Regions from separate parts of the Bradyrhizobium sp. Unk1 genome, predicted to be linked through region 4. Evidence: predicted binding sites of a transcription regulator. Region 4 holds the regulator's gene; each other region holds the start of a gene.
What was found. Region 4 encodes LexA, which represses DNA repair genes until DNA is damaged. Its sites were predicted from a motif close to TGTTCNNNNTGTGTTCNG; they were not measured.
Positions count from the first base shown of each region.

Region 1 (7,571 bases), on a different contig from region 4:
CAAACGCGCTACTGGAATCCGAGACATGCATTGCTCATTGGACTTTAGCGCAGAGGCGACCATAGCCGTCTCGATACGGCCCGGCGCAGCGAATTCACAGTTACACCGTGCTGCCCGACTTCGGATGCCAACGTTCTTGCCAAAGCCATTATTCCAGCCTTTGACGCTGCATAGTGGGCTCGGCAAAGTCCGGTCGAGTCCTTCCAGCCTGTGAGCCCATATTGATAATGCGCCCCCATCGTTGCGAGACCATATGCGGTAAACACGCCTTGCAGCATAGGAAAGCACCAGTAAGATTTATATCACAGGACCTGTCGCCATTGGTCGAGCGCAATTTCGCCTACGCTTGGCTTTTTACCCTCTCGTTTCGGCGAGATACCGGCGTTATTGACAAGAATATCGACTTTGCCGAAGCGAGCGATCGTCTCATCGACCAGCTTGGTTTCGTATTCCCGCATCTCCTTGATTTTCGTGGATTGTTCTCGCTCAGTGGCTTGGGCCTGGCGCCGCGCGACTGGCACGAATGCTCGGCGAGAAGAGGAACCTGCTAGTGCGTCCCGCCAATGCGCGTATTAGTTTTCCATTGGTGAGTTGGTACGGAGCCGAGGCCCTGCCGGAGACCTCAATGATAGCGGAATGATCGTTCTTGCCATCCTCACGAGCGGCCGATCAGTCTTGCTTACAGACGACGCCGATTGTGCGCACCTCATGCATTCGAACGCGAATAGAATAGATCCTCTCTTCGCTACTCATCACGGCGCGCGCTTCAATTCGAGTCCAGCGTCAGTGCCCATGCCCAATCGAAACGACGGCGCCCTCGTCTCTTACGGTTATCGTAACGTCTAGATGCGCCATCCGCCTTCCTCGATGATGCGTGCTTTGTTCCGATTGCGGACAGCGCGCGTGGAATAGAAACGGACAGGTCCTAGGCATCAATCAGCGCTGCATAGCCCGCGGGGGTCGCGGCCGCAGGTAGCCCGCGATCATAAAAAACGGTCACTCACCCTGAAAACTCTGTCTGCATGAGGCTCAATCCTGAAAATCCTTCTGTGGCCGTGAATTTCGTTGGCCTCGCTTTCGGCGCACGGACCAGACTCTACTCCACGAAAAATACTCTCCTAAGGCAGGAAATCTGAAAAACCTTCACATTGTCCGTCGCAGATTTTTGCCGAAAGGAGGCCGCAAGTGTTTCGACCTCACTCAACCCCGCAAAAGTTGAGCCTGAAAGCTCAATTCCAGATGGAAGTCCCACCAAAACGCAGGATTAATTCATCGAATGCGTCGTAATTGGACCACGAGATGTTTACTTTTGTTCTCTTTTTGTTCTAAGGTGGATTTATGGCTTTCCTTACGGAGCAGGAACTAGAAAGCCTGCGCATTGATCAGAGCGTCTTCCATATCGTCGGCCCGGGAGAGGAACATTTTCAGCTGCTGGCAGCTTTCGATCCGGGCCGATATTCGCCTTTTTTTCTGGGCCGCGTGCGCTCGGTCAACAGTGGGAACCGCTACGAATTTCTGGAGGATGCCTCCGTGCGGGCGCAACTGACACGGATCAGTCGCGACAAGAGCACCTTCCAGGAGGAAAGCGAGAAGCTGGCGACTTCATTCAACGGAGCCCATGGTGGCAGCACGGCCGTCGGGGCCTTCCTTATCTTCTCCTTGTCCTGTTCAACCGGACGGCTGTTTGCACTTCTGAAATTCGAGGATGAAAAAGTTCTCAGCTACGACTACGACGTCAGTCGCGGCCGGTCGGGGAAGCCTAGGCCGACCTTCGGCGAAATCGAACGTACTTTTGTCCAGAACCGTAACGCATTGCAGAAGGCCGCGCTCATCAAGCTGCGCAAAGACGGCGACGAAATCTGCGTTGTCGATCGCCAGAATCCGCAGCGGCCTGCCGCGTATTTCGAGCAGTTCCTGCTCGTTCGACGCCAGCGGACGGAAGTAGAGCTGACCAAGGCAATCATCGACGTCACACGCAACATTGCACAAAAGCACAAGGACATACTTCCGCAAGAAGCGATGAAAAATCTGGCGCAACGCCTCTACGACGCCAGCCAATCAGGTGGATCCGTCGACGGCGAGAACGCTGAAAGTTGGCTGAAGAGCATATTCGGTCCGCTGCCTGACGACAGCCCAGTGGTAACGGACTTTAAGGCAAAGCTGAAGCGCGAAGGAATGGCGGGCGAATCGTTTGTGCTCCAAAAGAATGCGATTGCGGCGCCCAGAAACCGTCGTGTCGAGACGGCGAGCGGAGTGAAACTGACCTTTCCTGCCGGTTTGACGCCATCAGTCATTTCGGTCGATCGCGACAAGGGCGAGATCATCATCAAAGACAAGATCACACTCGATGACTTCGAGCTCAACATATCTGGTCGAGTGCGTTCGTGAGCTAGTTGCGAACGGCGCCTCGGCAGACGAGCGTGTTGATGCCCTCGTATTGCGGGGGCGGCTGCCGTCCGCCAACGCGCAGGTGGCCTGGCTGGGATTCGCCGACGAAATCCCGTCCCCCTTCTCGACGTTGCAAGTCTATGATCCGGCGCTCGGTGGCGATCTCGTTGCGGGTGACGTCTTCGATTCGACGCGCGAGGTGGTGATCACGCTTGGAAAGCCCGCCGCTGAGGCTTGCGCCTTTTTTGTTTTCCAATCCGGCGTTCCACAATACCTGGCGCAACGGAGCGTCCTTCCCCGCCTCGCTATCGTCGATTTCAACTCCACTCAGGCATTTCGCGCGCGAGGACTACAGGTAGTTTCGTGGGATTTGGCACAGCCGATTTCGTCTCCAGAATTCGTATTGTGCCCCATCGACCCAACTCGTTATGTCCGCGACTTTGTGCCCGATCGTGAGATCGTCAGCGATCTCAGTCCCTGGATTCTAGAGGCTACGCCAGCAGCTCCATCGCCGGCGTATCGAGCTTGGGAAAGGGTTGCTGCCCGCAGATTGCTGGGCGGTCTCGTTTCCCGAGCTTGGCTCGAGGACAGCCAGGTTTGGCTGCAAGCGGCAGCGACGCCTCCAATCTATCGCATCAAAGCCGATAATCCTGCCCTGCCGGGCGCGCGCTCTCCTCTGACTGAAGCCGCGCACTGGGTCTTTCTTTCTGGAACCGATATCGAGGCGCGCCATCTGCTCTTTTCCGGCGAGCTGGCTCGGGCGAGCCGTCCTCAGCAAGATCTCGCCACGACGTTGGAGCAGGCGCTTGAGGCGGCTAAGGCTGCCTATGAAGCTCACGTCCAATCATCTAGCCGCGAAACACTGAAGGCGCTCGCTGATCTCCGCAAGACCGTCATTGATGAGACTCAAAAAGTCGCGCAACGGGCGCAAGATCTTGCAGCGACCCTCTGGCGCGACCTGGCTATCTCGGCGGCACCTTTCATATTGAAGATTCTGGGTGACGCGACCAAGGCACCGAATCCTCTCATCTCTTCCTTGTTCTACTTTTCTGCTGCCCTATTCATAGGTCTTTCATTTTGGCTGCAATGGCGCATCAATAGCGCGTTTTTCGAAAGTCAGACTTCTTCCCGGCGGAGCTGGCTGCAAAGTCTTTATAGTTATATCTCCGTTCGGGAGCGGGAAGAAATCGCTGAAACGCCAATCGAGCAAGCGATGAAGAACTATCGCGAAACACGTGGCGTCTTGCTTTTTGTCTATGTGCTATTGATCGTCGTGCTTATTGCTGCCGGTGTGCATACTCTCTACGGCGAAACGCCTGTCTCTTCGACCTCCAACTCAGGCGCCACCCCTAGCTCATCAGCAGTTCCGACCAAGCCGCCGTAGGATTCAAAGCTCGCTCTTTCGGGTGCCTAGGGAGCTAGGCTCGCCAAGAAGCAGGGCTCGATTAAATGTCGGCGATCCGTCGACATAGGTGTCCAGGAACGCTTCGTCGAAGCGGCGGATGCGGCTGTACAAGTCGGCGATGTGCGACGACGACCAGCGGTGCTGCGCAAACTCCCCGTATGTGCGGTCCTCGATCGCGATGCGCTTGTCTGCGGGTGGTGGTTCACCCCGCATCTACCCAGTTCGCGTGGATCCGAAGCGCCACCGGCGAGGTAGTGTGTCCATTGAATTCGAGCATGCCCATCGTCACTCCTCATCCTTGTGCTACGCCCCAGATCTCAACGGTCGTCGGCGGGGTATGCACCAAGGGCATCGGCACCAGCGTCATGGGTGGAAGCACTCCACCCACACAATCCGCGAGCGTCGCGACGAAAGCGAGCGTCTCGGCCTCGGTGCCGTTCGATTTGAAATAGCAGACCATGAGCTTCAAATCCGCAGGCCTGCGGCCAAAGGGACGCAGTAGATCCTCGATGTAGCCCATCGTGAAACGGGTCTGCGGCAGGAGTTCGCCGGCCAGTACGCGCTCGCCCTTATTGCTGTACGGGCTCAAAGGCACCTGACCGCCCAGCCAAACGACGTCGCGCAGCCGGATGGCCTGGCGATAGGGCGTGGCGTACGTCCAGTCCCACACTCGCTCGGGCCAGCTGTCTTCGCGGGGAATGTACTTGTCAAAGCCGTTGCGAAGCTGACGCATGGCCAAAACATCGACCTTGGTTACAACGCCTGGGTCGAGCCCATGGCAGCGGACCACGGTTGCGACCGGCCCCGGTTCGCGAAAGTAGCTCGCTCGCGCTCTGGAGAGCATCTCCCAATGCTCAGTCGTGGCATAGTAGCCTTCCACCTTAACGCAGTCCTGGAAGGATGCGCCGAGCGCGGTGAGGGCTTCCGCGTGACGATCCATGATGAAGTGGCTCTGGGACCGCCCGTCACCCGGAGCAAACAACGCCCCGTCGGCGTCCTCTGAGGTACGATTGGCCAGCGCGATGAACTCGCCTGCTCGGAGTCCTGCAACGACCGTCCTGCCGCCGAAGAGCGCACGCCTCGCGGCCGGCACCGGGCGAGGAAATACTCGCACGTCGGAATGCGAGCGCCAGCCACGCTGCGCGACCGCCTGGATCTGAATCGCCTGCCTGGAAAACGGCTGCAACGGCTCCGCCAGCGTGCTGACCGCCGGCATTGGATCCGTTTCGAAAAAGCGCGCCAGTGCCGCGATCACCTCCCAATCGTCACGCTCAGCGGTAGTGCACCTTCAGCCGCACCACGTCGTCGAGCGTGCAGGATTCATTGGCTAGCGCCTTCGCCACGTTGGCCATCGCTCCTTCGACCTGCTTGTCGAAATCGCCGGGATGGCGAATCCTTCCCGCTGCGTCAAAATCGCCCGCGCCGCCGACGAAGCTCAGCTCGCCGGCACTGGCAGAAAGGTGGTGGGTGTTAGCAATGGGCAGATTCCAGATGCCTGAGTCCGTCATTGGTGTGCTCCTTCGCGAACCGTCACGTGGCGGACTCCGGGCGGATGCGATCGAGGCGGCGTTTGAGCGCTGCCATGGCTTCGAGAAAACAACAGGAAAGGTTGCTCAATAGCAGACAAAACCCACTACTTGAATGAAGTCGGGCAACGAGCGGAAGCTGCCGCCGAGAAGTTCAAGGACATGCGCGAACCTCTCAACAAAGAAGGCAGCGCTCCCGATGTTCGCCGGAACATGCTTTAGCCCTAAGCCGCCCGGATTTTCGCCATGAGTCGGTCGAGATCGGTGCGGAGACGCGTGCTTTCGCTGGACAGCGTCTGAGCCGAGTTTAGCACCTCTTCCGAGGCCGTGCCGGTCTCCGCGGCGCCGCGATTGACCTGGCCGATATCGATGGCCGCGCTCTGCGTGCCCTGCGCGACGTTCTGTACGCTGCGGGCGATCTCCTGCGTCGCGACGCCCTGCTGCTCGACTGCACCGGCGATCGAGGTGGCGATCGTCGAGATCTGGCCAATTATGGCGCCGATCTCCTTGATGGCGGCGACCGACTCAGCGGTCGCGCCCTGCATGCCCGCGATGTGCGAGGAGACTCTTCCGTCGCTTTGGCAGTCTGGCTCGCCAGCAACTTCACTTCGCTCGCGACGACGGCAAAGCCGCGGCCAGCTTCGCCTGCGCGCGCCGCCTCGATGGTGGCGTTCAATGCGAGCAAGTTGGTTTGCTTGCCAATGGCCGTGATCAGTCTGACGACCTGGCCGATCTGCTGCGCGGCATGCGATAGCTTGCCGATGCGGCCGTCGGTCTCCTTGGTCTGCACAACTGCGGCTTCCGCGATGCGGCTGGAGTCGCGCACCTGACGGCTGATCTCCTCGACCGAGGCAGAAAGCTCTTCGGTGGCAGTCGCGACCGACTGCGTGTTCGAGGAGGCCTGCTCAGAGACGCCTGCGACCTGGCTCGACAGGGTCTGCGTCGTCTCGGCGGTGCGAGTCAAGGTCGAGGCCGCGGATTCCAGCTGCACGGCGGAGGCCGAGACGTTGGAAACGAGGCGCCGACCGCAGTCTCGAAATCATCGGTAAAGCGGATCAGCTCGGCGCGGCGCGTCGCACGCGCTTCCGTGTTCTGCGCTTCGCTGGCCATCGCGTCGCGTTCGGCTTTGGCGATGGCCTGCACCTTGAACTCCTCGACGGCCCCCGCCATCTCGCCGATCTCGTCCTTGCGAGCGAGTCCCGGCAGCACGACGTCGAAATTGCCGGAGGCCAGCTCGCGCATCGCCTTGAACATCGCAATCATCGGACGCGAGATGCCGGTGCCGAGCAAGAAGGCGAGGATGGAGCCGAGCAGCGTGCCGCCGGCGGCGAGCATCAGGATCAATTGCTCGGTCTGGCCGATGGTGCTTTCCGATTCCATTTCCAGCCGCTGCTGATCCGAGACGAGGTCCGCCTTCATTGCGGTTGCCCCCCGCATGATGACACTCGCCGATCCATTGATCGCGGTCACGAGCTCTTCCACCATCTTGGCGTTGGCGACGAGCTTTTCCAGCGCTTCACGATAGGCCCCAAGCAGGACTTCGATATCCTTCAAGCCGGTAACGGTCTTGTCGTCCAACGAATTGACCGCGCCGAGCGAATTCTCGGCCAATTTCAGTCGCGCCAGCGCGCTTGTAGCAATGGCTTGGTCAGAACTGAGGATAAAGTTCGTCGCCGCCGCGCTTGCTGTCTGGAAGTGGGCGTTGACCTGCTTGGTGCCGAATTCGACCGCCTGCGCCTCGCCGCCGGACGCGTTGCGGCCGATGTCGTCGAGCTTGTACATGAGAAGATTGGCATTGCGCTGAAGCTGGCTCCGCACCAAGAGTGCGCTGTCGCGCTTGGCTTGCAGGATCTTGGCAAAGATGGCGGAGAAGTTCGAAATCGCTCGCGAGCTTGTTGAGGCTCTCGAGCCGCGACGGCTTCTTGGTGCCCTTGATCGCCTGGTCGATGGCGTTCTTCAAGCTGGCCTCGGCCCATAGCGCCGTCTTGGCATCATCCTCCTTGCCAGTGACAACGAAATAGCGCGCCGCCGACTGATAGCCGAGCAACTCGCGATCGATGTTGCGAGCAAGGTCGGCCTCAGAAACGCTGGCGCGGTAGGACGCGACACCGGCCGATACGCGTTCAAAGCCGAGATAGGCGAACGCGATGCTGACGGCAGAGATGGCCAGCACCGTGGCAAAACCAATAATGATCTTTCCGCGGAATCTAAGAGCCAAAGCACCTGGCCGCTTTGGCTTCGACGCGATACGC
Region 1 is NZ_JCAMOP010000062.1:20,691-28,261, forward strand. Features, by position in the region: partial or broken gene AC5ZFO_RS43270 (SDR family oxidoreductase) at 1-173, opposite strand, end outside; gene AC5ZFO_RS43275 (SDR family NAD(P)-dependent oxidoreductase) at 149-334, opposite strand; gene AC5ZFO_RS43280 (SDR family oxidoreductase) at 303-458, opposite strand; gene AC5ZFO_RS43285 (nucleoid-associated protein) at 1,339-2,388, shown strand; gene AC5ZFO_RS43290 (hypothetical protein) at 2,348-3,772, shown strand; gene AC5ZFO_RS43295 (hypothetical protein) at 3,776-4,006, opposite strand; gene AC5ZFO_RS43300 (Rid family hydrolase) at 4,086-5,048, opposite strand; gene AC5ZFO_RS43305 (RidA family protein) at 5,065-5,301, opposite strand; partial or broken gene AC5ZFO_RS43310 (methyl-accepting chemotaxis protein) at 5,544-7,571, opposite strand, start outside.
Region 1: the regulator LexA is predicted to act here: its motif matches at 1,311-1,328, upstream of AC5ZFO_RS43285 (nucleoid-associated protein).

Region 2 (7,571 bases), on a different contig from region 4:
CGATCACCGCGTGCATCGGGCGCTCGGTCGGGATGTGGACGAGAATGTCTTTGTACATGGCGTGCCTCCGATGGACATCATCCAGTGGCCGCAGTCTATCACTGCGCACGTGGCCTGTGTTGAGCCGCATCAAATATGCAGCCCTGATTTTCGGCCGGGCCGCTGGCCGCGGCACCTTTGCCAAGATTTAATCGGACGGACGGGACGCCGTAAGGTGACGATGTCCATGTTGGGTGCAAGGCGACTTACCCAACATGGACATTTCGACATGAACGATCGCGTCAATTCCGACACCACCACGACCCGCAAGATCTTGAAGCCGCGCCGGCTTGCGCTGCTGGGCACCGTGGCCGCGCTTGGCGTGGCCGTGCTGGCTGCCTCTCCCGCTTCGTCGCAGTTCGGTCTGAACTCCTTCGTCGCGCCGGCCCAGGCCGCGGAAGCCGCCGCGACCCCGCCGGGCTTCGGCGATCTCGTCAGCAAGGTCAAACCCGCCGTCATCTCGGTGCGGGTCAGGATCGACCAGGACAATGACAAGAGCGCGATGCTGCAACAGAACCGGATGGATTCGGACGAAGATTCGCCGTTCGACCAGTTTTCGCGGCAGTTCGGCTTCCGCGGCCCGGGTGGCATGAACGGCATGCCGCGCCAGCGCCACCAGATGATCACGGGCGAGGGTTCCGGCTTCTTCATCTCCGCCGACGGCTATGCCGTGACCAACAACCACGTCGTCGATCACGCCGAGTCGGTACAGGTGACCATGGATGACGGCACGAGCTACACCGCGAAGGTGGTCGGCACCGATCCGAAGACCGATCTCGCTCTGATCAAGGTCGAGGGCAAGAAGGACTTCCCGTTCGTCAAATTCTCCGACCAGAAGCCGCGGATCGGCGACTGGGTCGTCGCGGTCGGCAATCCCTTCGGCCTCGGCGGCACCGTGACCGCCGGCATCGTCTCGGCCAACGGTCGCGACATCGGCAACGGTCCCTATGACGACTTCATCCAGATCGACGCGCCGATCAACAAGGGCAATTCCGGCGGTCCGGCCTTCGACATGAACGGCAATGTGATCGGCGTGAACACCGCGATCTTCTCACCCTCCGGCGGTTCGGTCGGTATCGGCTTCGACATTCCGGCTTCCACCGCGAAGCTCGTCGTCGCGCAGCTGAAGGACAAGGGCTCGGTCACCCGCGGCTGGCTCGGCGTCCAGGTGCAGCCGGTGAGCGCCGAGATCGCCGACAGTCTCGGCCTCAAGGAGGCGCGGGGCGCGATCGTGGACAATCCGCAGGACGGCAGCCCCGCGGCGAAGGCCGGCATCGAGGCGGGCGACGTCATCACCGCCGTCAACGGTACCGCGATCAAGGACTCCCGCGATCTCGCCCGCACCATTGCCACCCTGGCGCCGGGCACCTCCGTGAAGCTCGACGTCTTCCACAATGGCGCGAGCAAGACGGTGACGCTCGCCCTCGGCGAGTTGCCGAACGAGCGGCAGGCCAAGGCCGGCGAGGGCAAGGCGCAGCCGAACACCGGCACGCCGCGCCTCGGTCTCAGCCTGGCGCCGGCCGGCGACGTCCAGGGCGCGGGCCAGAAGGGCGTCGTCGTCACCGAGGTCGATCCGCAGGGACCCGCCGCGCAGCGCGGCATCCAGACCGGCGACGTCATTCTCAATGTCGGCGGCAAGGCCGTCGCCAATGTCGGCGACGTCCGCTCCGAGCTGGCGCAGGCCAAGTCATCCGGCAAGAACAGCGTGCTGTTGCAGGTGAAGAGCCAGGAAGCGACGCGGTTCGTCGCGGTGCCGCTAGCGTAAGCCTCGCGCTTCCTGCGGCAAACTCAAAAGGCGGCCTGCGGGCCGCCTTTTTCGTGCACGTCTGGAAGATTCCCACAGACGCCGATAACATTCTCGTTAACGGCAGTCTTGATGACGGGTTCGTCCGAAAAAGCCGCGTTCGCTCGTCACAGTTCGGAATCGCGTGTTGGGCTTTGGCGTCAATGAAGACGCCCAGGCGAATTGCAGGAGTGGAACCTCGAACGCCCGGCCCTCTTGTGGAACCGGTGGTTCGCATTTGATCGGTGCCGACATGGATCGATTGAAGCTCTCGCTGAGGTGTGCGCTGCTCGTGGCGCCGCTTGTTCTGACGACCGGAAGCGCCTTGGGGCGCGACGATGGCCGTTACGCCAACTCGCCCCTGAAACCCTGGTTCGACAGCTTGCGCAGCCATCTCGGGCCCTGCTGCTCGGATGCAGATGGCTTTGCTGTTTCCGATCCCGATTGGGAATCGCACGATGGGCACTATCGCGTGCGGCTCGACGGGCAGTGGGTGGACGTGCCTGATGAGGCCGTCATCACGGAGCCAAACCGGGCTGGCCACACCATGGTGTGGCCGGTGAAGACTGCGTTCGGGATTTCGATCCGCTGCTTCATGCCGGGCAGCATGATCTGACTCGGGTCGGCGCTACCGCTTGCTGGATTTGCGCTTCGAGGTCTTCTTCGTTTTCTTGGTCGTCTTCTTGGTCGTCTTCCTGGTCGTCTTCTTGGCCGTCTTCTTTTTGGAGGTCTTTCGCTTCGACGCTTTCTTCGGGATCTTCTTGCCCTTCGCGCGCGCTTCCGACAGACCGATTGCGATCGCCTGCTTGCGACTCTTCACGCGTCCGCCACGACCGCCGGGGCCGCTTTTCGCGGTGCCCTTCTTGTAACGACGCATCTCGCGCTCGACATCGCTGCCGGAGCTGCGTGAGTAGCGGCGCTTCTTTGCCTTGCGTGCCATCAACTCTCTCCCTTGGCCCGGGGAGAGAACCGCATCACTGACCCAACGTTCCAAGCGCGGCGCTCTCCTCAGAAGGAGTTCGCCAACTCGATCTCGTCTTCCAGCGCTCGAATGCGGCGCGCAGCCTCAGTGGAGGACAGAGCCCGATCGTATTGAGTGGGCTGATAGGCCTCCTCGCTCAGACGCTTCAGCCTCAGCCCCTGTGCGCGCGTCATCTGCTCCGCGAGGAAAACCCTGGCGTCGTATTTACCCTGAACCTGCATCTGACCTCTCCGTTCTCAAATCGTGACTTGACTATATGTTCTTATTTTGTTCTAACAAGCCATGGACAACAGAATTAATGAAATTCGACGCAAAATCAGCGCCTTGAGGCTCGAAATGGCCGGCATCGAGGTGTCTGTACGCGACCTCGTCAATCGCGACCGCGACTGCACAGAAAAGGCCCTGGCGCAGATGGATATGCGCCGGAAAATCAACCTGCTGATCGGCGAATGGAAGGCGGCCGGTGGCGGCGATGTCTTGCCTGACGTCCGCGAGCGGGTACGCCTTCGTCCTGCAACGACATCCGGCAGTCCGCTGCGCGTGATCGCGCGCCGCTGAGAATTTTGGGAGCGTGCGGTGGAGGAAGACCCGGACACGTACCGGATTCTAAAACTGCGCGCCGAAATTCTCGAACTCGGCTCCGCTATCCGGCAATTGCAGCGCGAGGGTCTCGACGATGCCGCAGCGCAGCTCCTGATCGCACGCAAACGTGCACAGCTCGAGCATCTCGTGAAGGCGAATGCTGCGGGACGGCCGCCTTAGCGATGTGACGCTGGAAGGATTCCCAATCCAGCTCCAAACTCCAGCTCCAAAGCGAAAGGCCCCGCGTCGCCGCGAGGCCTTTGATTGTCGGCCGGAGATCACTTGGTGTTGCTCATCCCGCCCTTGTTGTTCGTCATGGTGCCCCCTTGGTCTGAGCCGGGGCCAGAACCACCTTGACCGGAGGGATCAGCGCCCTTGGAGGACTTGGTGTTGGCGCCTGTGGTCTGCGACGAGGACATCGAGGATCCCTGCTTGGCCTTGTGCGACTTGGCCTGCGCGGCGAACGGAGCGGCGGCGAGGCCGGTTGCCAACATCACGGTGAGAGCGAGCTTGGTGGTTTTCATGCGTGGGAACTCCCTGGGTTGAATTGACGCAGGCAGCCAACCGCCATTTGCCGCAGGAGTTCCGAATGAAAGCGCTCGGCGCGCGTCACGCGCGCTTCAAAATTCCTTGTCCTCGGCGAGGATGAACACCAGGCCCGTGAGCGTCGCGCCGATCGCGAACGTCGTCACCAGTGTGATGATGAAGACCATGGCGGCCGAATGCCCGCCGTGGTTCAGCAAATTCGCGACCGCCGGATTGAACAGGACGACGGCGAGACCGAAGACAAGGCCGAGGGCTGCGCCCATCATCGCATGCGTCATCAGCTTGATGACGCCGGTCGGAGAGATGAGGCTCGGCGACTTTTTCCCGCGCATGGAACCGCCTCGCGGTGTGGCATAAAACGCGCACGACGATTGCGGGTTCCATTCTCATGACGATTTTGTCATTCCCCGCTTCATCCGACGTTCATGGCGGTCTTGCGAGGATGAATGCCATCAACACGGGAACATTCGATATGGGTAAGGTCGTCTTTCTCTATCGCTCGCTGGCCTATCGCAACGCCGCTGCGGACATGCTGCGCAAGGCGCGCAGGCTGCCGCGCGGCGCCGAGCGGAGCGCAGCCCGCCGTTACGCGCGGGCGCTGCGCGAGCTTTCGCAAACGGAAGCCTGGCTGGAAGGACGTGTCGCTGACGAACCGCAGGCGATGCAGCCGATGAGGGTCGCTGCGGCGCGCTAGAGCATTATCGTTTCTGAGGGAATCAGAACCGAGGCTCCGGATTCTCGCTTTCACGCGCTTTCCTCGGAGCCCACTTCGCTCGCAAACGCTCTAGCCTGAGGCCCGCTGAAGGGGTTCGGACGGAGCCGCGTCGAACTTGCTCGCGGCCGCCGGCCCTACGGTCTTCCGCGTCAGAGGCACCTCGAGCCGGCACAACAGGCCTTCGGCACGCCAGTCGAACTCCGCCTGTCCGCCGAGTTGCGATTCCACACTGGCAAGCAGGCTCCGCGTGCCGAAGCCACGGGATTTCGGCGTCCTCACCAGCGGACCGCCGGTTTCGTCCCAGGTCAGTGTGAGGTGGTCGTCCTCGACCTGCCAGCCGATCGCAAGCCGCCCCGACCGCGTCGAGAGCGCGCCATATTTCGCCGAGTTGGTGAAGAGCTCATGCAGCGCCAGCGCCAGCGTCTGCGCTGTCGCCGGCACCAGCTGAACTTCCGGACCGGCCAGCTTGATCTGGCCGCCGAGCGAGTAGGGCGCGAGCTCCTCGTCGATCAGCCTCGAGAGTTCGGCGCCCTGCCAGCTCGACAGCGACAGGATCGTGTGCACGCGCGCCAGCGCGTTGATGCGCCCCTCGACGGCGTTGACGTAAGCCTTGACCTCGTCGGCGCGGGTGAGGCGCACGATCGATTGCGCCAGCGCCAGCGCATTCTTGGCGCGATGATCCACCTCGCGCGCAAGCAGGTTTTGTCTCTCTTCCGCGCGTTTGCGTTCGGTGATGTCCACGGTGACGCCGCTCACGCGTACCACGCGGCCGCCCTGGTCCACTGTCGCGGCTGCCGTGCCGACGCACCAGCGCACCTCGCCATCGGGCCGGCTGACGCGAAACTCGCCTTCATAGGCGTGCGCGCCGGTATTGAACGCGGCAATCGCCTGGCCGAACTGGTCGACGTCATCAGGGTGCAGCAGCGCCTGGATGTTGGCTGAGGTGACATTGAAGGTCTCCGGCGTCACGCCGAAGATGCGGTACTGGCCTTCGTCCCACATCCAGTCGCCGTTGACCCAGTCCCAATCCCAGGATCCCATCTTGCCGGCGGCGATCGCCATGCTGCGCCGCTCCTCGCTCTCGCGCAGCTTCGCGGTGGAATTCTCCAGTTCGGCCGTGCGTGCGCGAACGCGGTCCTCGAGCTCCTGGTTAAGCCGTTCGAGCTCGCGGGTCTTGCGGTAGAGTTCGGCAAACACCTTGATCTTGGCGCGCAGCACCTCCGGCACGACCGGCACCGGCACGTAATCGACCGCGCCCATCTCGTAGCCGCGCAGGCGGTCGATGTCGCTGACCTGAATGGCCGAGATGAAGATCATCGCGGTCTTCTGGAAGCGAGGGTGCTCGCGGATCATCGCGGCGAGCTCAAAGCCGTCGAGCTCGGGCATGCAGACGTCGACCAGGATCACCGCGATCTCGGTCTTGAGCAGCACCTCCAGCGCCTCGCGGCCCGATGATGCGATCACGAGGTTCTCGCCGAGTTCCTTCAGGATCACCTCGTAGGCGAGCAGCTTGGCCGGCTGGTCGTCGACGAGGAGGATGTTGACCTTTTCGTGGTCCATTCGCGGATCCAAACTCACCGGTGCAGCCACATGCGGATCGCAAGCAGCAATTGATCGGTGTTGACGGGTTTGGCGAGGTAGTCGGACGCACCGGCTTCCAGGCATTTCTCACGGTCGCCCTTCATCGCCTTGGCGGTCAGCGCGATGATCGGAAGGCGGGCGAAGGCCGGATTTTCGCGAATGACGCCGATGGTCTGATAGCCATCCATCTGCGGCATCATGATGTCCATCAGCACAATGGCGATCTCCGGATTGGATTCGACCAGCGTCACCGCCTCGCGGCCGGTCGTGGCCGTCAGCACCTTCATGCCCCGCCGTTCCAGAACGCTCGACAGCGCGAAGATGTTGCGGGCGTCGTCGTCGACGAGCAGGGCGGTCTTGCCGATCAGGTCTTCGTCGGAACTGTTCAGCTTCTCCAGCATGCGCTGCTTCTCGACCGGCAGTTCCGTGATCACGCGATGCAGGAACAAGGCGGTCTCGTCGAGCAGGCGTTCCGGCGATTCCACGCCCTTGACCACGATGCTGCGCGCCATGGTGTGGAGTTCCGCATCCTCCTCCGCCGAGAGCTCGCGGCCGGTGAAGACCACCACCGGAACGTTCGACAGGCTCTCGTCGTTGCGGATCTGGTCCAGCACCTCGAAGCCGCTCATGTCGGGCAGCCGCAGGTCGAGCACCACGCAATCGCAGGGTGCCTCGCGCAGCGTCGAGAGCGCGCCGGCGCCGGTGTCCGTCGTCACGATCTCGATGTCGTCGTGATGCAGCAGCTCGCGGATCGAGAGCTGCTCGGCCTCGTTGTCCTCGACGATCAGGAGCCGCTTGCGCCGCGGCCGCGCATATTCCTTGATCTGCGTCAGCGCGGCTGAGACGCCCTCGGTCGTGGTCGGCTTGTTGACGAAGGAGAAGGCGCCGCGGGCCAGCGCATGCTGCCGGTCCTCGTCGAGCGTGATGATCTGCACGGGGATGTGGCGTGTCAGCGGATTGTGCTTGAGCTGGCTCAGCACCGTCCATCCCAGCATGTCAGGCAGGAACACGTCGAGCGAAACGGCCCGCGGCTGATACTGCTTGGCAAGCTCCAGCGCCTCCGCACCGCGCGCGGCGACCAGAACCTTGAAGCCTTTGTCGCGAGCGAGATCGACCAGCACGCGGGCATAATGCGGATCGTCCTCGACGATAAGCAGGATGGTGTCGCCGGGTTCGAGATTGAGCCTGTCGTCGGCAATCTGCTCGATGACGCGCTGCTGTTCGGGCGCGGCCGCTTGCAACGCCGGTGGCTGACTGTACTGCTGCGGCGCGGGCGCACGCGGCGCGAGCGTCGGGCCGGAATATTTCAGCGGCAGATAGAGCGTGAAGGACGAGCCCTTGCC
Region 2 is NZ_JCAMOP010000025.1:45,014-52,584, forward strand. Features, by position in the region: gene AC5ZFO_RS28630 (universal stress protein) at 1-58, opposite strand, end outside; gene AC5ZFO_RS28635 (Do family serine endopeptidase) at 269-1,804, shown strand; gene AC5ZFO_RS28640 (hypothetical protein) at 2,076-2,438, shown strand; gene AC5ZFO_RS28645 (DUF6496 domain-containing protein) at 2,451-2,762, opposite strand; gene AC5ZFO_RS28650 (DUF3072 domain-containing protein) at 2,831-3,025, opposite strand; gene AC5ZFO_RS28655 (hypothetical protein) at 3,141-3,362, shown strand; gene AC5ZFO_RS28660 (hypothetical protein) at 3,381-3,566, shown strand; gene AC5ZFO_RS28665 (hypothetical protein) at 3,665-3,910, opposite strand; gene AC5ZFO_RS28670 (hypothetical protein) at 4,007-4,264, opposite strand; gene AC5ZFO_RS28675 (hypothetical protein) at 4,321-4,626, shown strand; gene AC5ZFO_RS28680 (HWE histidine kinase domain-containing protein) at 4,717-6,207, opposite strand; gene AC5ZFO_RS28685 (HAMP domain-containing protein) at 6,222-7,571, opposite strand, start outside.
Region 2: the regulator LexA is predicted to act here: its motif matches at 3,062-3,079, upstream of AC5ZFO_RS28650 (DUF3072 domain-containing protein).

Region 3 (7,571 bases), on a different contig from region 4:
ACGTCGAGACGCTCGGCGACACCATCAAGGTCGGCCGCCGCGGCTCGCAGTCCGGCACGCTCTATGTCGACGGCGTGCAGGGCCATGTCGCCTATCCGCACCGTGCCTCCAATCCGGTGCCTGATATCTCGCGGCTGATCGTGGCGATCAGTGACGAGCCGCTCGACCATGGCAGCGCGCAGTTCCAGGCCTCCAATCTCGAATTCACCTCGGTGGACGTCGGCAACAAGGCCAACAACGTCATCCCCGGCGAGGCCCGCGCAAAGTTCAACATCCGCTACAATGACAACCACACCCAGGCGAGCCTGCGCGAGCTGGTCGAGACACGTCTGACGAAAGCCTGCGGCAACCGCATCCGCGCCCGCATCGTCTGGGAGCCCTCGAACTCGAATGTGTTCGTGACCAAGCCCGGCCCGTTCACCGACCTCGCGGTCTCCGCGATCGAGGAGGTGACCGGGCGCAAGCCGGAGCTGTCGACCTCAGGCGGCACCTCGGATGCGCGCTTCATCTCGAGCTACTGTCCGGTGATCGAGTTCGGCCTGGTCGGCCAGACCATGCACCAGGTCGACGAGCGCGTGCCGGTGGTGGATTTGGAGAAGCTGACGCAGGTGTATCGGGGGATTTTGGCGCGGTATTTTGGGTGAGACTCAACTCTCGCCCATCACTCCACTGTCATCGCCCGGCTTGACCGGGCGATCCAGTACTCCGAGACAGCAGCGATAGCATCGAGAGGCCGCGGCGTACTGGATGCCCCGGTCAAGCCGGGGCATGACACTGATGATGAGGCAAGGGCGTCTGGCTCTCGTCTAATAATCCACCTTCATCAGATACAGCCCGTCAGGCGGCGCGACGATACCGCACGCCGCGCGGTTGCGGGCTTCGAGCGCCGCGGAGAGATCGTCCGCGGTCCAGCGGCCCTCGCCGACCCACACCAGGGATCCCACCATCGAGCGCACCTGGCTGTGCAGGAAGGAGCGCGCCGAGGTGAGAATCGTGATCTCGCGGCCGTCGCGCAGCACGTCGAGCTGGTCGAGCGTCTTCTCCGGCGATTTGGCCTGGCACTCGGTGTCGCGAAACGTCGTGAAATCGTGCCTGCCGAGCAGGCGTTGTCCCGCCGCATGCATCGCATCGGCATCGAGCCGGCGCGGCACGCGCCAGGCGTGACCGACATCGAGCGCGAGATTGGCGCGGGTGTTGACGACGCGGTAGCGGTAGTGCCGCTTCACGGCCGAGAAGCGTGCCTCGAAGGTGTCAGGGACGACCTCTGCCTCCAGCACCGCGATTGGATGCGGGCGCAGATGCGCATTCAATCCGTCGCGAAAACGGCCCGGCGGAAACTGCTTGTCGATGTCGACATGCGCGACCTGGCCGCGCGCATGCACGCCGGCGTCGGTGCGGCCCGCACCGTGCACGCGCAAATCCGCGCCGGTCATCGCCTTCACCGCCGCCTCTAACGCGCCCTGCACGGAAGGCAGCGTGTCCTGCACCTGCCAGCCGAAGAACGGCGCGCCGTCATATTCGATGGTGAGCTTGTAGCGGGGCATCAGGCCAGCCGCATCGGCGGCTTCACCGGCACGCCGCGCAGAAAGTCCGTGGCCTGCATCCGCGCCTTGCCTTCGCGTTGCAGCTCGAGGATGCGGACCGCGCCCTCGCCGCAGGCAATCGTGAGCTGGTCGTCGAGCACCGCGCCGGGTGCGCCGGAGCCCTTTGCCAGCTCGCAGCGCAGGATTTTCACGCGTGCGTTCTCAAGCTCGGCCCAGGCGCCGGGAAACGGCGACAATCCGTGGATGTGGCGCAGCACGGCGCGCGCGGGCCTGGTCCAGTCGATCCGGGCTTCGGCCTTGTCGATCTTGGCGGCGTAGGTGACGCCATCCTCGCTCTGCTTCTTGAGCTGGAGCCCGCCGCGGGCGAGTGCGGCCATCGCGCGCACCATCAGATCGGCACCGAGCCGGGAGAGACGGTCATGCAGATCGATTGCGGTCATGTTGTCGGGGATCGCGATGCGCTCGGCCATGGCGACGTCGCCGGTGTCGAGGCCGACATCCATCTTCATCACCATGACGCCGCTCTCGGCATCGCCTTCCATGACGGCGCGGTTGATCGGCGCAGCGCCGCGCCAGCGCGGCAGCAGCGAGGCGTGCAGATTGTAACAGCCGAGCTTCGGCGCATCGAGGATCGCCTGCGGCAGGATCATGCCATAGGCGACGACGACGGCGGCATCGGCGTCGAAGGCGCGAAACTCGTCGAGCGCTTCGGGCGTCTTCAGCGACTTCGGCGTCAGCACGGGCACGCCAAGCTTTCGCGCGGCTTCCTCGACCGGGGTCGGCTGCAATTGCAGGCCGCGCCGTCCGCCGGGCTTGGGCGCGCGCGTATAGACCGCCGCGATCTCGTGGCCGTGCGAGACCAGCTCGAGCAGCGTCGGCACGGAGAAATCGGGCGTGCCCATGAAGATGAGGCGGAGGGGCATGACAAGGACTCGGTATGTTCCCTCCCCCCTTGCGGGGGAGGGCTAGGGAGAGGGGTGCCACACGACGCGCTCTCTCGGTATGAGCGCGGACCAGTTCTTCGCCCCGGTTAGACTTCCGCCTGGGCTACCCCTCTCCCCCGCCCTTCCCCGCAAGGGGGGAGGGAGCGCATGGGAGTTCGCGGCAGCACCGGTGCTTACAAATGACTTACTCCGCGCGCTTGGCGGCTTTCTCGAACTTCTTGATGACGCGGTCGCGCTTGAGTTTTGACAGATAGTCGACGAATAGCACACCGTTGAGATGGTCGATCTCGTGCTGGATGCAGGTGGCGTAGAGGCCTTCGGCGTCCTCCTCGTGCACCTTGCCGTCGAGGTCGGTGAAGCGCACGCGCACCTTCGCAGGCCGCTCGACCTCCTCGTAATATTCGGGGATCGACAGGCAGCCTTCCTCGTAGATCGACAGATCCTCGGAAGACGCGATGATCTCGGGGTTGATGAAGACGCGCGGCTCCGGCTTGGTCTCGCCGTCCGGGTCGGGCTTGGCGAGGTCCATGGTGATCAGCCGCAGAGGCTGCGCGATCTGGATCGCCGCGAGGCCGATACCGGGCGCGTCGTACATGGTCTCGAACATGTCGTCGGCAAGCTTGCGGATCTCCGTCGTGACCTTCTCGATCGGCTTGGAGACCAGACGCAGCTGCTTGTCGGGCAGGATGATGATTTCTCTGAGGGCCATGGCCGCGATTTAAGCCGCATGCCGGATGCGGTCAATGCGGCGAGGAACTCCGTTAACCCTCCGCTAACCATAAAACTTCAGGTTTCGTTAACCATAAAAATTAAGGGGCTGTTAACCATAAGCGTTCGCTATTCGTTCGCGGAGGGTGTCGAATCGGCTACAAGGGCCGCCATGAACGAGATCATTTTCCTGGCTGGCGACTGGCCGGTCCGCACCATTGATGCGCTGATCGGCTTCGGCGCCCTCGTCCTCATCCTGCTGGTGGTGATTGCGGTGGTGATCGCCCGCTCGGGACGGCGCGGTGCGGAACTCGCCATGGCCAATGCCATCCGCGCGGACGAGCTCGAGGAGCGCCTCAGCCAGGTGCTGCACGCCCAGAGCGAAGCTGCCGGCCGCGCCGACGCCATGACCCAGGCGCTGGCCGGCCGCCAGGCCGACATGGCGCGCGCGGTCAACGAGCGGCTGGATTCGGTGACCCATCGGGTCGGCCAGTCCATGGAACACTCGACCCGCAACACCATGGAGAGCCTGCGCGCGCTGCACGAGCGGCTCGGCATCATCGACAACGCGCACAAGAACCTCACCGACCTCACCACGCAGGTGACGACGCTCCGCGACGTGCTCGCCAACAAGCAGTCGCGCGGCGCCTTCGGCCAGGCGCGGATGGAGGCGATCGTCCAGGACGGGCTTCCAAAGGGTTCTTACGAATTCCAGTTCACGCTCTCGACCGGCAAGCGGCCGGACTGCGTGGTGTTCCTGCCCGACCAGCGTCCGCTCTGCATCGACGCCAAATTTCCGCTGGAGGCGATGACCGCGCTGCACGACGCCCGCACCGACGAGGAGCGGCGCATCGCCACGCAGCGGCTGCGCGGCGACGTGATGAAGCATGTCAGCGACATCGCCGACAAATATCTCGTCACCGGCGAGACCCAGGAGATGGCGCTGATGTTCGTGCCGTCGGAATCGGTCTACGCCGAGATCCATGACGGTTTCGACGATGTGATCCAGAAGGCCTATCGCGCCCGTGTCGTGCTGGTGTCGCCTTCGCTACTGATGCTCGCGATCCAGGTGATGCAGCAGATCATGAAGGACGCGCGCATGCGCGACGCCGCCGATCAGATCCGCACCGAGGTGATCAAGCTCGGCGACGATTTGGGACGCCTGCGCGACCGCGTGCTGAAATTGCAGAAGCATTTTGCCGACGCGAACGAGGACGTCCGGCAGGTGCTGATCTCCGCCGACAAGATCGAGAAGCGCGCCGGGAGAATCGAGGAGCTCGATTTCAGCAAGACCGATGCGCCGGAGGGATCGCATCTGGTGGCGGCAGGTGCCGCGGAGCTGTTCCCGCGGAAGCTCCAGGCGGGGGAGTGAGTTTTGAGGCACACTGTCGTCGCCCGGCTTGACCGGGCGACCCAGTATCCCAGAGACGGCAGATGGGCGCACGCTGCTACTACGTGTACATCCTAGCCAGCAAGATTGGTGGCACGCTCTACATTGGCGTGACAAATGACCTCATCCGTCGCGTAGCCGAACACAAATTGCAGTTGGTCGAGAGCTTCACGAAGGATTACGGCGTCGTGAAGCTAGTTTATTTCGAGCAGTTCGATGATCCCGAGAATGCGATCAAACGGAGAAACGACTGAAGAAGTGGAAGCGCGACTGGAAGATCGCGCTGATCGAGAAAGACAATCCGGATTGGAACGATCTCTATTCGGGGATCGCGGGTCCTCCATAACTCCGGCCTCTGGGATACTGGGGTCGCCCGGTCAAGCCGGGCGACGACACCTCACTTGTGGCCCCCAGAATCTGCTAACACCTCCCCATGACCGCACCCGACGCGACCTCCCCTGCCGGCGCCGACACGGCCCCCACCTCCTGGCGCGACGGCCTGGCCGTTTACCTGCAACCGCGGGTGCTGATCGTGCTGTTCCTCGGTTTCTCCTCGGGGCTGCCGCTGGCGCTGTCGGGCTCGACGCTGCTGGTGTGGATGCGCGAGGCCGGGGTCGATCTCAAGACCATCGGGCTGTTTGCGCTGGTCGGCACGCCCTACACGCTGAAATTCCTGTGGGCGCCGCTGGTGGATGCGCTGCATGTGCCCCTATTCACCCGCGCGTTCGGACGGCGGCGCGGCTGGCTGCTGTTCTCGCAGCTATTGCTGATCATCGCGATCCTGCTGCTGGCGCTGACCGATCCCGCGCGCTCGCCGTTCTACGTCGCGCTCGGCGCGCTGCTGGTCGCGACCACCTCCTCGACGCAGGACATCGTGGTCGACGCCTTCCGCGTCGAGAGCCTGCCGGAGAGCGAGCAGGCCGCCGGAATGGCGTCCTATGTCGCGGCCTATCGCATCGGCATGCTGGTCTCGACCGCGGGCGCGCTGTTCATCGTGTCCGGCTTCGAGGGCACCGGCATTCCGCGCGCGTCGGCCTGGATGTGGGGCTACGTGGTGATGGCGGCGATGGTGCTGATCGGCACGATTACCGCGCTGGCCGCGACCGAGCCCGAGCAATCGGTGCGGGCGGAAGCCGCGACACAAACCGAGACGGCGTTCGCGCGCGTGCTGCACGCGGCGATCGGGGCTTTCTCGGAATTCCTGTCGCGCAAGGACGCGCTCGCCGCGCTCGCCTTCGTCGTGCTGTTCAAGTTCACCGATGCCTTCTCTGGCACGATGACCGCGCCGTTCGTGATCGACCTCGGCTTTTCCCGCAACGATTATGCGGCGATCGTGAAGGGCGTCGGCCTCGCGGCAACGCTGATCGGCGGCTTTGCCGGCGGCTTCCTCGCGCGGCGCTATTCGCTTGCGACCAGCCTGTGGATCGGCGGCGTGGTGCAGGCGCTCGCCAATCTCTCCTTCTCCTGGCTGGCCTTCGTCGGCACCAGCCAATGGGCGCTGGCCTTTGCCATCACCTGCGAGAACTTCACCAGCGCCATCGGCACCGTGATCTTCGTCGCCTATCTCTCCGCGCTGTGCCAGAATCCGCTGCACACGGCGACGCAATACGCGCTGCTCACCGCGCTTGCGGCAGTCGGGCGCACGTATCTGTCAGCGAGTGCGGGCTATGTCGCGGAGACGACCGGCTGGCCGCTGTTCTTCGCGATTTGCGTGCTGGTGGCGATCCCGAGCCTGGTTCTGCTGGCCTGGCTGCAGAAGCGCGGGCATTTCGAGGCGCTGGGGCCGGTGAGGGTGTAGTCCCGGTCTTGGTCATCGCCCGCGAAAGCGGGCGATCCAGTATTCCAGAGACATCGAGGTTCATCACAGCTGCCGCGGCGTACTGGGTCGCCCGGTCAAGCCGGGCGACGACACCGGAATCGTGGAGACGACGTCGATATTTTCGCCCCCCTACTGCTTCCTGATCAGGCTCCACTTCGTGATCACGGCTTCGCTCATCTGGCCGGGATCGCTGGCGCAGGCGACTTCGTCGACCTTGACCGAGATCTCCTTGCCGACAAACGATTTCAGCTGCGTGGCCTGCGCGTCGCTCGAGGTGACGAGCTGGAACGTCTCGGGGCCGGTCTCGAGATTGCACAGCCCGTTCGGCGCCGGCAGTCGACGCGGCTCCGAGGTGATCTGGTACATCGCAATCCGCTTGCCGACGTTCTTGACGTCGCGCACCTTCATTGCGTTCAATTCGCCCGAGAGCACCTCGCCGGCACTGATCGGCTTGCCGGGCTTCGGCGGTGGCGGCGCCCCGTCGTCCTGCTGCGCGGAGATGGCCGGGGTCGCCAGCAGCATCATCGTCGCGACCAAAGCCGATCGTGTGGCGAAAAGTTTCGTCATGTCGTCCGTTCCGTAAGTCTGGATGGCTAGAACAGGGTCCGCTGCCGCATGGCGGCCGATAGCGTACCTTCGTCGAGAAAATCAAGCTCGCCACCGACCGGCACACCATGGGCCAGCCGGGTTACTTTTACGTTGGCGTCCTGAAGCAGGTCGGTGATGTAGTGCGCCGTGGTCTGGCCGTCGACCGTCGCGTTCAGCGCCAGGATGATTTCGTGCACCTCGGCAGCATGCGCGCGCGCGACCAGCGCGTCGATGGTGAGATCCTGCGGGCCGACGCCGTCGAGCGGCGACAAGGTCGCGCCCAGCACGTGATAGCGCCCCTGGGTCGCATTGGCCCGTTCCAGCGCCCAGAGGTCGGCGACATCGGCGACGACGACGATGATGGTGGGATCGCGCTTCGGATCGGTGCAGACCGTGCAGGGATTTTGCGTGTCGATGTTGCCGCAGGTCTTGCAGACCTGGACCTTGTCGAGCGCGACCTGCAGGGCCGAGGACAGCGGCATCATCAGCGCTTCGCGCTTCTTGATCAGATGCAGCGCCGCACGCCGCGCGGAGCGCGGGCCCAAGCCCGGCAGCCGTGCGAGGAGCTGGACCAGCCG
Region 3 is NZ_JCAMOP010000054.1:22,963-30,533, forward strand. Features, by position in the region: gene dapE (succinyl-diaminopimelate desuccinylase) at 1-644, shown strand, start outside; gene truA (tRNA pseudouridine(38-40) synthase TruA) at 807-1,544, opposite strand; gene fmt (methionyl-tRNA formyltransferase) at 1,544-2,467, opposite strand; gene def (peptide deformylase) at 2,673-3,197, opposite strand; gene AC5ZFO_RS41490 (DNA recombination protein RmuC) at 3,369-4,568, shown strand; partial or broken gene AC5ZFO_RS41495 (GIY-YIG nuclease family protein) at 4,631-4,932, shown strand; gene AC5ZFO_RS41500 (AmpG family muropeptide MFS transporter) at 5,020-6,384, shown strand; gene AC5ZFO_RS41505 (hypothetical protein) at 6,535-6,972, opposite strand; gene recR (recombination mediator RecR) at 6,999-7,571, opposite strand, start outside.
Region 3: the regulator LexA is predicted to act here: its motif matches at 3,320-3,337, upstream of AC5ZFO_RS41490 (DNA recombination protein RmuC).

Region 4 (7,571 bases):
TTCGCGACACTCGATGCGGCTGCACTGTCGTCGCTCTATGCGAAGAACGCGTTCTTCTTCGGCTCCAATCCAAAGCTCTATCGGGGCAGGGACGGCGTCGCCGATTACTTCAACGGCCTGCCGCGCTGGCGCCAGCCGAGTGCTGCGTTTTCCGAGGTGCGCGCCGCGCAAGCCAGCCCGGACCTGATCAACATGGCCGCGATCGTGTCGTTTGACCTCGCCGGCGAGAGGGCGGAGTTCTCGGTCAAGATGAGCTGGGTCATCCTCCGCGAGCACGGCGACTGGAAGATCGTCAATCACCATGCCTCGTCGCGTGCGCCGTTGATCTGATGTTGCTGCCGCCCACGGCATCGTCATTGCGGCGATAGCAACGAACGCTGCCCCCGCGCGTTGGGGTGGGTCCAACAAGGAACCCACCATGCAGAACATCGCAGAGCATATGGAAGTCATCGGCGCCGATGGCGTCCACATCGGCACGGTCGACAAGGTCGAGGGCAACCGCATCAAGCTGACCAAGAAGGACAGCGGCGAGGGCAGCCACAAGGGCCACCATCACTTCATCGACAAGGGCCTCGTCGCCGGTGTCGAGGGCAACAAGGTCCGGCTCTCGGCCAAGGCGGACGTCGCCGTGACGATGGAAGAGGAAAAGTAGGGGGACCTTCGCTCCGTTCCTGATCCGTACCGCTATTCGCCTGCCTGCACGTTCCGGTAGCCTCCAGGCCTGTCGCGTATCGTAAGGTGCAGGGAATGGCGGAGCCGGGCCGGCCAGTTCGGTCCCAGGGGATCGCGGGGACTTGGATCGCGGGGACTTGGATTGCGGGGACTTGGCCCGTCGGCCGAGCTGCATCCGCGGGCGGCCTCGTGCCGGCAGGGTTCGACCTCTGGACGTCGCTGGCCGGGACCCTGCGCGAATGGGCGCGCGCCGAGGCCGGCGCCGGGCGATTGTTGCCGTGGGTGATGCCGGTCGCGTTCGGCGGCGGTATCGCGCTCTACTTTGCCGCCGATCATGAGCCGGTGCTGTGGGTCGTTGCCGCAACGGCCATCGCACTCATGCTTGGCGCCGTGCAGTTGCGGCGGAGCCGGTTGTTTGCGCCGGCGATCATGATCGCGGCGGTCGCGGCCGGTCTTGCCACGGCGACCTGGAAGACAGCGCGGATCGCGCACACGGTGCTGGCAAAGCCGCTCTATTCCGTCTCGCTGTCGGGCTTCGTCGAGACCCGCGACATCCGCGAGCGCACCGACCGCTTCGTGCTGCGCGTCACGGCGATGGAGGCGCAGCGCAGCGACGTCAAGCTCGAGCGCGTGCGCCTCTCCGTGCGCAAGGGGACTGCGCCCGAAGTCGGCAGCTTCGTGCAGTTGAAGGCGCGGCTGTTGCCGCCGTTGTCGCCGGTGCGGCCCGGCAGCTATGACTTTTCGCGCGACATGTTCTTCCAGGGCATCGGCGCCTCCGGCTTCGTGATGGGCACGATTGCGGCATCGGTGCCGCCGGATGCCGGTGGCTTGCGGCTGCGTTATGCCGCCTTCATGCAGGGTCTGCGCGATGCGATCGACGCGCGCATCCGCGTCACGCTCGAGGGCGACAACCGGGCGATCGCGACCGCGCTGCTCACGGGCCGGCGCGATGCGATTACCACGCCCGTCAACGACGCCATGTTCATCTCGGGGCTCGGCCATGTGCTCTCGATTTCCGGCTATCACATGGCGGTCGTCGCCGGCGTCGTGTTCTTCGCGGTGCGCGCGCTGCTGGCGTTGATCCCCGGAATGGCGGCGGGCTTTGCCATCAAGAAATGGTCGGCGGCCGCCGCACTTGTCGCAGCCGCGTTCTATCTGCTGCTGTCGGGCGCGGAGGTCGCGACGCAAAGATCGTTCTTCATGACCGCGGTGGTGCTGATCGCGGTCATGGTCGATCGCCGCGCCATCACCTTCCGCACGCTGGCGGTGGCCGCGTTAATCGTGCTCGCGGTCGCACCGGAGGCACTTGTGCATCCGAGTTTTCAAATGTCCTTCGCCGCGACGCTCGGACTGGTGGCGCTGGTGCAGATCGGCATGCCGAACCTGTTTGCGTCGCCCGATCATTCGGCGACCGCGCGGATTGCGATGTGGGGCGGGCGCGAAATCGCGATGCTGTTCCTGGCCTCGCTGATCGCGGGGCTCGCGACCACGCCCTATGCCGCTTACCACTTCCACCGCGTCACTCCGTTCGGCGTGCTCGCCAACCTCGGGGCGATGCCGGTGGTCTCGGCCCTGGTGATGCCCGCGGGCCTGTTGGGTTTGATTGCAGCGCCGTTCGGACTTGATGGTCCGTTCTGGTGGCTGATGGGGATCGGCATCGACTGGATGGTTGCGGTGTCGCGCTGGGTGGCCGCTTTGCCGGGCGCGGTCGGCCGCATCTCGGCCTTCGGCATCGCGCCGCTGATCGCTGCAAGCTTGGGAATCATCGTGATGGGCTTGTTGCGCACGCCGTTGCGCTGGGCCGGCGCGGTGGTGCTGTTAGCCGCGATCCTCTGGGGACTGTGCGCGCGGCAGCCCGATGTCCTGATCGCCGGTGACGGCCAGAGCGTCGCGGTGCGGGGCAGGGATGGACACCTGCATCTGATCAGGTCGAGCAAGGACGGTTTTCTTCTGAAGGAATGGCTCGCCGGAGACGCCGATCCGCGCGACGCCGGCAGTGCCTCACTGGCCGCCGGCGTGTCGTGCGACGAGGCCGGCTGCGTGACGCCGCTTGCCGACGGGCGCCTGGTCGCGCTGGCCTTGCGCATCGATTCATTGGCTGACGATTGCAGCCGCTCCGCGCTGGTGGTGACGGCGCGGCCGGCGCCGCCGGATTGCGCGGCGATGGTTGTCGACCGTCAGCGTCTCGCAAGGCAGGGCGCGCTGGCGTTGACGCGAAGCGGCGACGGCTTTGTGGTTCAGGCGGCGAAGGCAAGGGGAGCGGACCGTCCGTGGTCGCCGGCGGTTGCCGGCGAGGCGGATTTCGGCGCGAGCCTTGGGCCGCAGGCGGCGGCTTCCCGCAACCGCGATGCGACGCCATCGGAAGCCGACCTGCAGGCCGAGGATTGAGCGGACGGGTTACAGATACCAGGCCAGCACGGCATCGAGCCTGGCGTTGCCGATCACCGGCAGGACGACCATCTGGCTCAGTCCAGAGGCGCAGGCCTGCGAGGCCGCGGCCGAGCCGTCACGTGCGAGATCGTCGTTGAGCGCGGGCATGCCGGTGGCCCAGGCCCCGCCGATGCTGCCTTCGCCTTTGGCGATGGATTTCGTCGCATAGAGCGCGGCGAGGTCGGTCTGCGCGCTGCAATCGCCGGCGCGGAAGACCAGCGCGGAGCGGGCCTCGTCCGGGACCCAGATCTCGAAGCGTCGTGCAATCGGGGTCGCCTGCGCCGAGAGGAACGTCAGCACCCAGGTCTGATCGGTGCCGGTCCGATAGGGAACGCCGACCCCGAGATTGATTCCGACCTTGGCGGCGTCCTCCCAGCGCAGAAAACTCCTGGCATCGTACAGGTCCTTGATGACCAGCGGCAGGCCGGCTTTCCAGATGCGGCCGGGCAGGCCGAAGCCACGCGGAAATCTGGTGTGGCGGGAGTTGAATTCGAACATTTCGGCGGTGCCGTAATAGCCGTCGACGAGCGCCATCTCGTGGGAGGTTTCGGCATCGTTGTGCCAGAGCTCGATCGCGCCGACATGGGCCTCGTCGTCGCCGCAGAACAGCACCATGACGGCTTGCAGGAATTCGCCTGAAAACACCGGCACTGCCACGCCGCATGTCAGCCCGGCGGCGATGGCCTGATCGGTCCGCTTGAAATAGGAATCGGTGAATCTGGTGAGGATCACGGGGTGGCCGCTGGCCCAGGCCTTGCCGGGAAGCCCCTCGTCATATCCGAAGTGCAGATCTTCGCTCACGGCCCTGAACGCGGACAGCCCTTCGCCGTAGAGGCTGCCGCCGAATTCCAGCCGCATGCGTGTGCGGTCAGGCACCCAGAGTTCAACGACGCGAATGAAGGTCTTCATTGAACGTGTCCGCCGTCTCAAGCCGCACCAAGCATCGGCCATTTGGCTGCGGAACGGACGTTCAAAATTCAGGCAGGACAGCGCAAACTTCGTGCGGTGGGAGGCGCAACGGCTTGGTCCGCCCGAGGGAGTTTCGCGGGACACGAACGACACCATCTCGCCGGCCTCGGCCGGCGATGGCGATTTTCAATCCTGGCCCGACCTGCCGGCCGGGAATGGCTATGTCAGCCGATCGGCAGGCGGGTGATGGTCGGCCGGCTGTCGGTGATGATCTGCGGCTTGTGCTCGCGCTCGCCGAGCGGCTGGGTCACCGGTAGTTGCAGCACGGTCGCGCGCTGGCCTTCGACCAGCTGCGTCACCAGCACGGATTTGCCGTCGGGGAATTCGATCGCATCATGATGGCGATCGGGAATGTGCGGATCGATCTTGCCGAACTTGCCGACGCGCGAATTGACGGTACGCGTCCAGATCCAGCGATTGTCGTAGCGGACGTTGTCGGCGAAAGCGAGCTCCGTTCCCGGGAGCAGGCAGACCGCGACGGTCGGATCGGCTGCGGAGGCAAAGCCGCGCGTCGAGGTGCCGCGGAAGGTTGTCGTGACGACCGTCTCGCCGACTTCGGCGGGACGCGACGCGACGGCATGCAGGCTGTAGTCACACATCGGGTGCTCCTCATGCAGGGATAGCGACCCACGTCTCTCAATCGAGGCGCAGGCCTCTATCAGAGTGGAAATGTGAAAGGTTCTGCCCGGTTGTAGGCAAATCTACGGCTCGCCGCAGCAAGCCGCAATCACATTATCTTTCCCGAATCCACTAGGAACAAAGCCCGCCCCTATGCATTCTGCAGGCGCGTGTCAGCGCCCCGCAGGCGCCGACCAGCCGGAATATTGCCAGGCCGGCCGCGACGGTTGCTCGACGGCGTTGCGGGCCTTGCGGGCTCGCTCGCTCACGGCGGTGTCGTTGCGGACATGGGGTCGCGATTGTGCGGCCAAGGCTTTCGACGCCAAGGCTTTCGACGCCAAGGCTCGCGACGCCAAGGCTTGCGACGCTGATGCTGCGATCAGCGCCACAGCAACTGGGATCTGAACGATCCGGCGCATGACTTCTCCTCGAACCTGAAGGCCGCGAAGCAGGGCTGCTTCGTGCGGCGTGCCGAGGATTTACCGCCAGAGGAGGGGCCGGATAATCTGCGCGAAACCAGAAAGACTATCCAGCGGAAGCGGACAATCGTCCGCTCCAATCTCGGATCGGCGATGCCGATCTAAAGCGCGCGGGGCGCCAAATAACCGATCCCGGCGCGTCCGGTATCAGTACTTCCGGTAGAGCCCGATCAGTTTGCCCTGAATCTTCACCCGGTTGGGCGGGAGGATGCGGACCTCATAGGCTGCGTTGGCGGGCTCGAGCGCGATCGAGGCGCCGCGGCGGCGGAAGCGCTTCAGGGTTGCTTCCTCGTCGTCGATCAGCGCCACCACGATATCGCCGGTGTCGGCGCTCTCGTTGCGCTGGATCAGCGCCATGTCGCCGTCGAGAATGCCGGCCTCGACCATGGAATCACCACGCACTTCGAGCGCGTAATGTTCGCCTGAACCGAGCATGTCAGGCGGTACGCTGATGGTGTGGCTGCGGGTCTGCAAGGCCTCGATCGGCGTGCCGGCCGCGATGCGGCCCATCACGGGGACCGCCACGGGACGCTCGCCCTCATCCGCCGGCGGGCTGGAAGTCGTGCGGACCTTGCCGAGATTGCCTTCGATGACGCTCGGCGTGAAACCGCGGCGGCTGCCGGCGGCGGCCTGAAGCTCGGGCAGCTTGATCACCTCGATGGCGCGGGCCCGGTTGGGCAGGCGCCGGATGAAGCCGCGCTCCTCGAGCGCGGTGATCAGGCGATGGATGCCCGATTTCGAGCGCAGGTCGAGCGCGTCCTTCATCTCGTCGAAGGAGGGCGGCACGCCGCTTTCCTTCAGCCGCTCGCTGATGAACCGCAGGAGCTCGTATTGTTTGCGCGTTAACATCTCGACCAAAATCCCCCGGTTGATGTCGTTCGATTCCGAGACGCTGAATTCAGCAGTAAGCCGCTACATGCTCGAAACAAATCATGAACGGACACTATATGTTCGATACATGTTCCGCAACTGCTTAATTTACCGTGAACGCGACAAAGTTCGCGGAACGCACGCGAACGAAGCGATCAGACGGGCAGCCGCAAGACCTCGCAAGGCGTGCCGGCTTCGGCCTTCGGCGCGAATGGCGCGCGCACGAGAAGTGCCTGTGCCGCAGCGAGATTCGCAAGCAGCGAGGAATCCTGGTGATTGACCGGAACGGCGACGAGCGTGCCGTCGTCGCGCAGTTCGAGGCGTGCGCGCAGATAATCCTCGCGCTGGTCGTTGGCGCCGACATCGCGGCCGAGCACCGCGCGTTCGCGGCGGTGATGAATCATCGAACGGCCCGAAAGCGCGCGAATCAACGGCACCATGAACAGGAAGCCGCAAACATAGGATGACACGGGATTGCCAGGCAGGCCGATCACGCGCATCGCGCCGAGCCGCCCGTTCATCATCGGCTTGCCCGGCCGCATCGCGATCTTCCAGAACGCCATCGAGATACCTTCGTCCCTCAGCGCCTGCTGGACCAGATCGTGGTCTCCGACCGACGCGCCGCCGGTCGTGATCAGGATGTCCGCGCCGCTCTCCCGCGCGCGGCCGATGCCGGCCGTGGTGGCCGCCAGCGTGTCGGCGGCAACGCCGAGGTCGACGGTATCGGCGCCCTCGCTGCGGGCGAGCGCGTGCAGGGCGTAGCCGTTGGAATAGACGATTTGGCCGGGACCGGGCGTGGTACCCGGCATCACCAACTCGTCGCCGGTCGCGAGGATCGCGACCTTCGGGCGTCGTCGGACGGGCAATTGCGGGTAATTCATGCCGGCGGCGAGCGCGAGGTCGCGCTCGGTGAGCCTGATACCCTTGCACAGCAGCACGTCGCCTTCCGAGAAGTCGACGCCGGCGGGGCGGATGTGCCGCCCCGTTACGGCGGCTTCCTTGATGGTGATGCGCTTGCCGTCCGCGACCGTATCCTCTTGGATCACGACCGCATCAGCGCCATCGGGAACGACACCGCCGGTGAAGATACGCACGGCCTCGCCGGCGCCGACCGATCCCGCAAACGGGCGGCCCGCCGCGACCTCGCCGATCAGGGTGAGCTGGGAGTCGGTCTTCGCCGCATCGACCGCGCGCACCGCATAGCCGTCCATTGCCGACATCGCCTGCGGCGGCTGCGTGCGCCGCGCGGCGACATCGCGCGCGAGCACGCGATGGAAGGCCGCGTCGAGCGCGATCATCTCTTCAGGCAGCGGCTCTGCGCCCGCCAGCACCGCGGCGAGCGCATCGGATACCGGCATCAGGGCCACGGCGAACTCCCGCAACAAATCGAAGGACTCGGTCGGCAAGGTTCTAGCCGAGCGGAGGGCCTGAAGCAAAAGGGGCTCCCCAAAGGCGCGCGAGCCCACACTTCCATTCGGCGGCGGCCCGGCCTATCTTTCTGTCGATGACAAGACTGCTCGAAAAAGCGCTCCA
Region 4 is NZ_JCAMOP010000007.1:221,168-228,738, forward strand. Features, by position in the region: gene AC5ZFO_RS11655 (YybH family protein) at 1-330, shown strand, start outside; gene AC5ZFO_RS11660 (DUF2171 domain-containing protein) at 419-652, shown strand; gene AC5ZFO_RS11665 (ComEC/Rec2 family competence protein) at 748-3,060, shown strand; gene AC5ZFO_RS11670 (GAF domain-containing protein) at 3,070-4,011, opposite strand; gene AC5ZFO_RS11675 (hypothetical protein) at 4,236-4,670, opposite strand; gene lexA (transcriptional repressor LexA) at 5,316-6,017, opposite strand; gene AC5ZFO_RS11685 (molybdopterin molybdotransferase MoeA) at 6,194-7,405, opposite strand.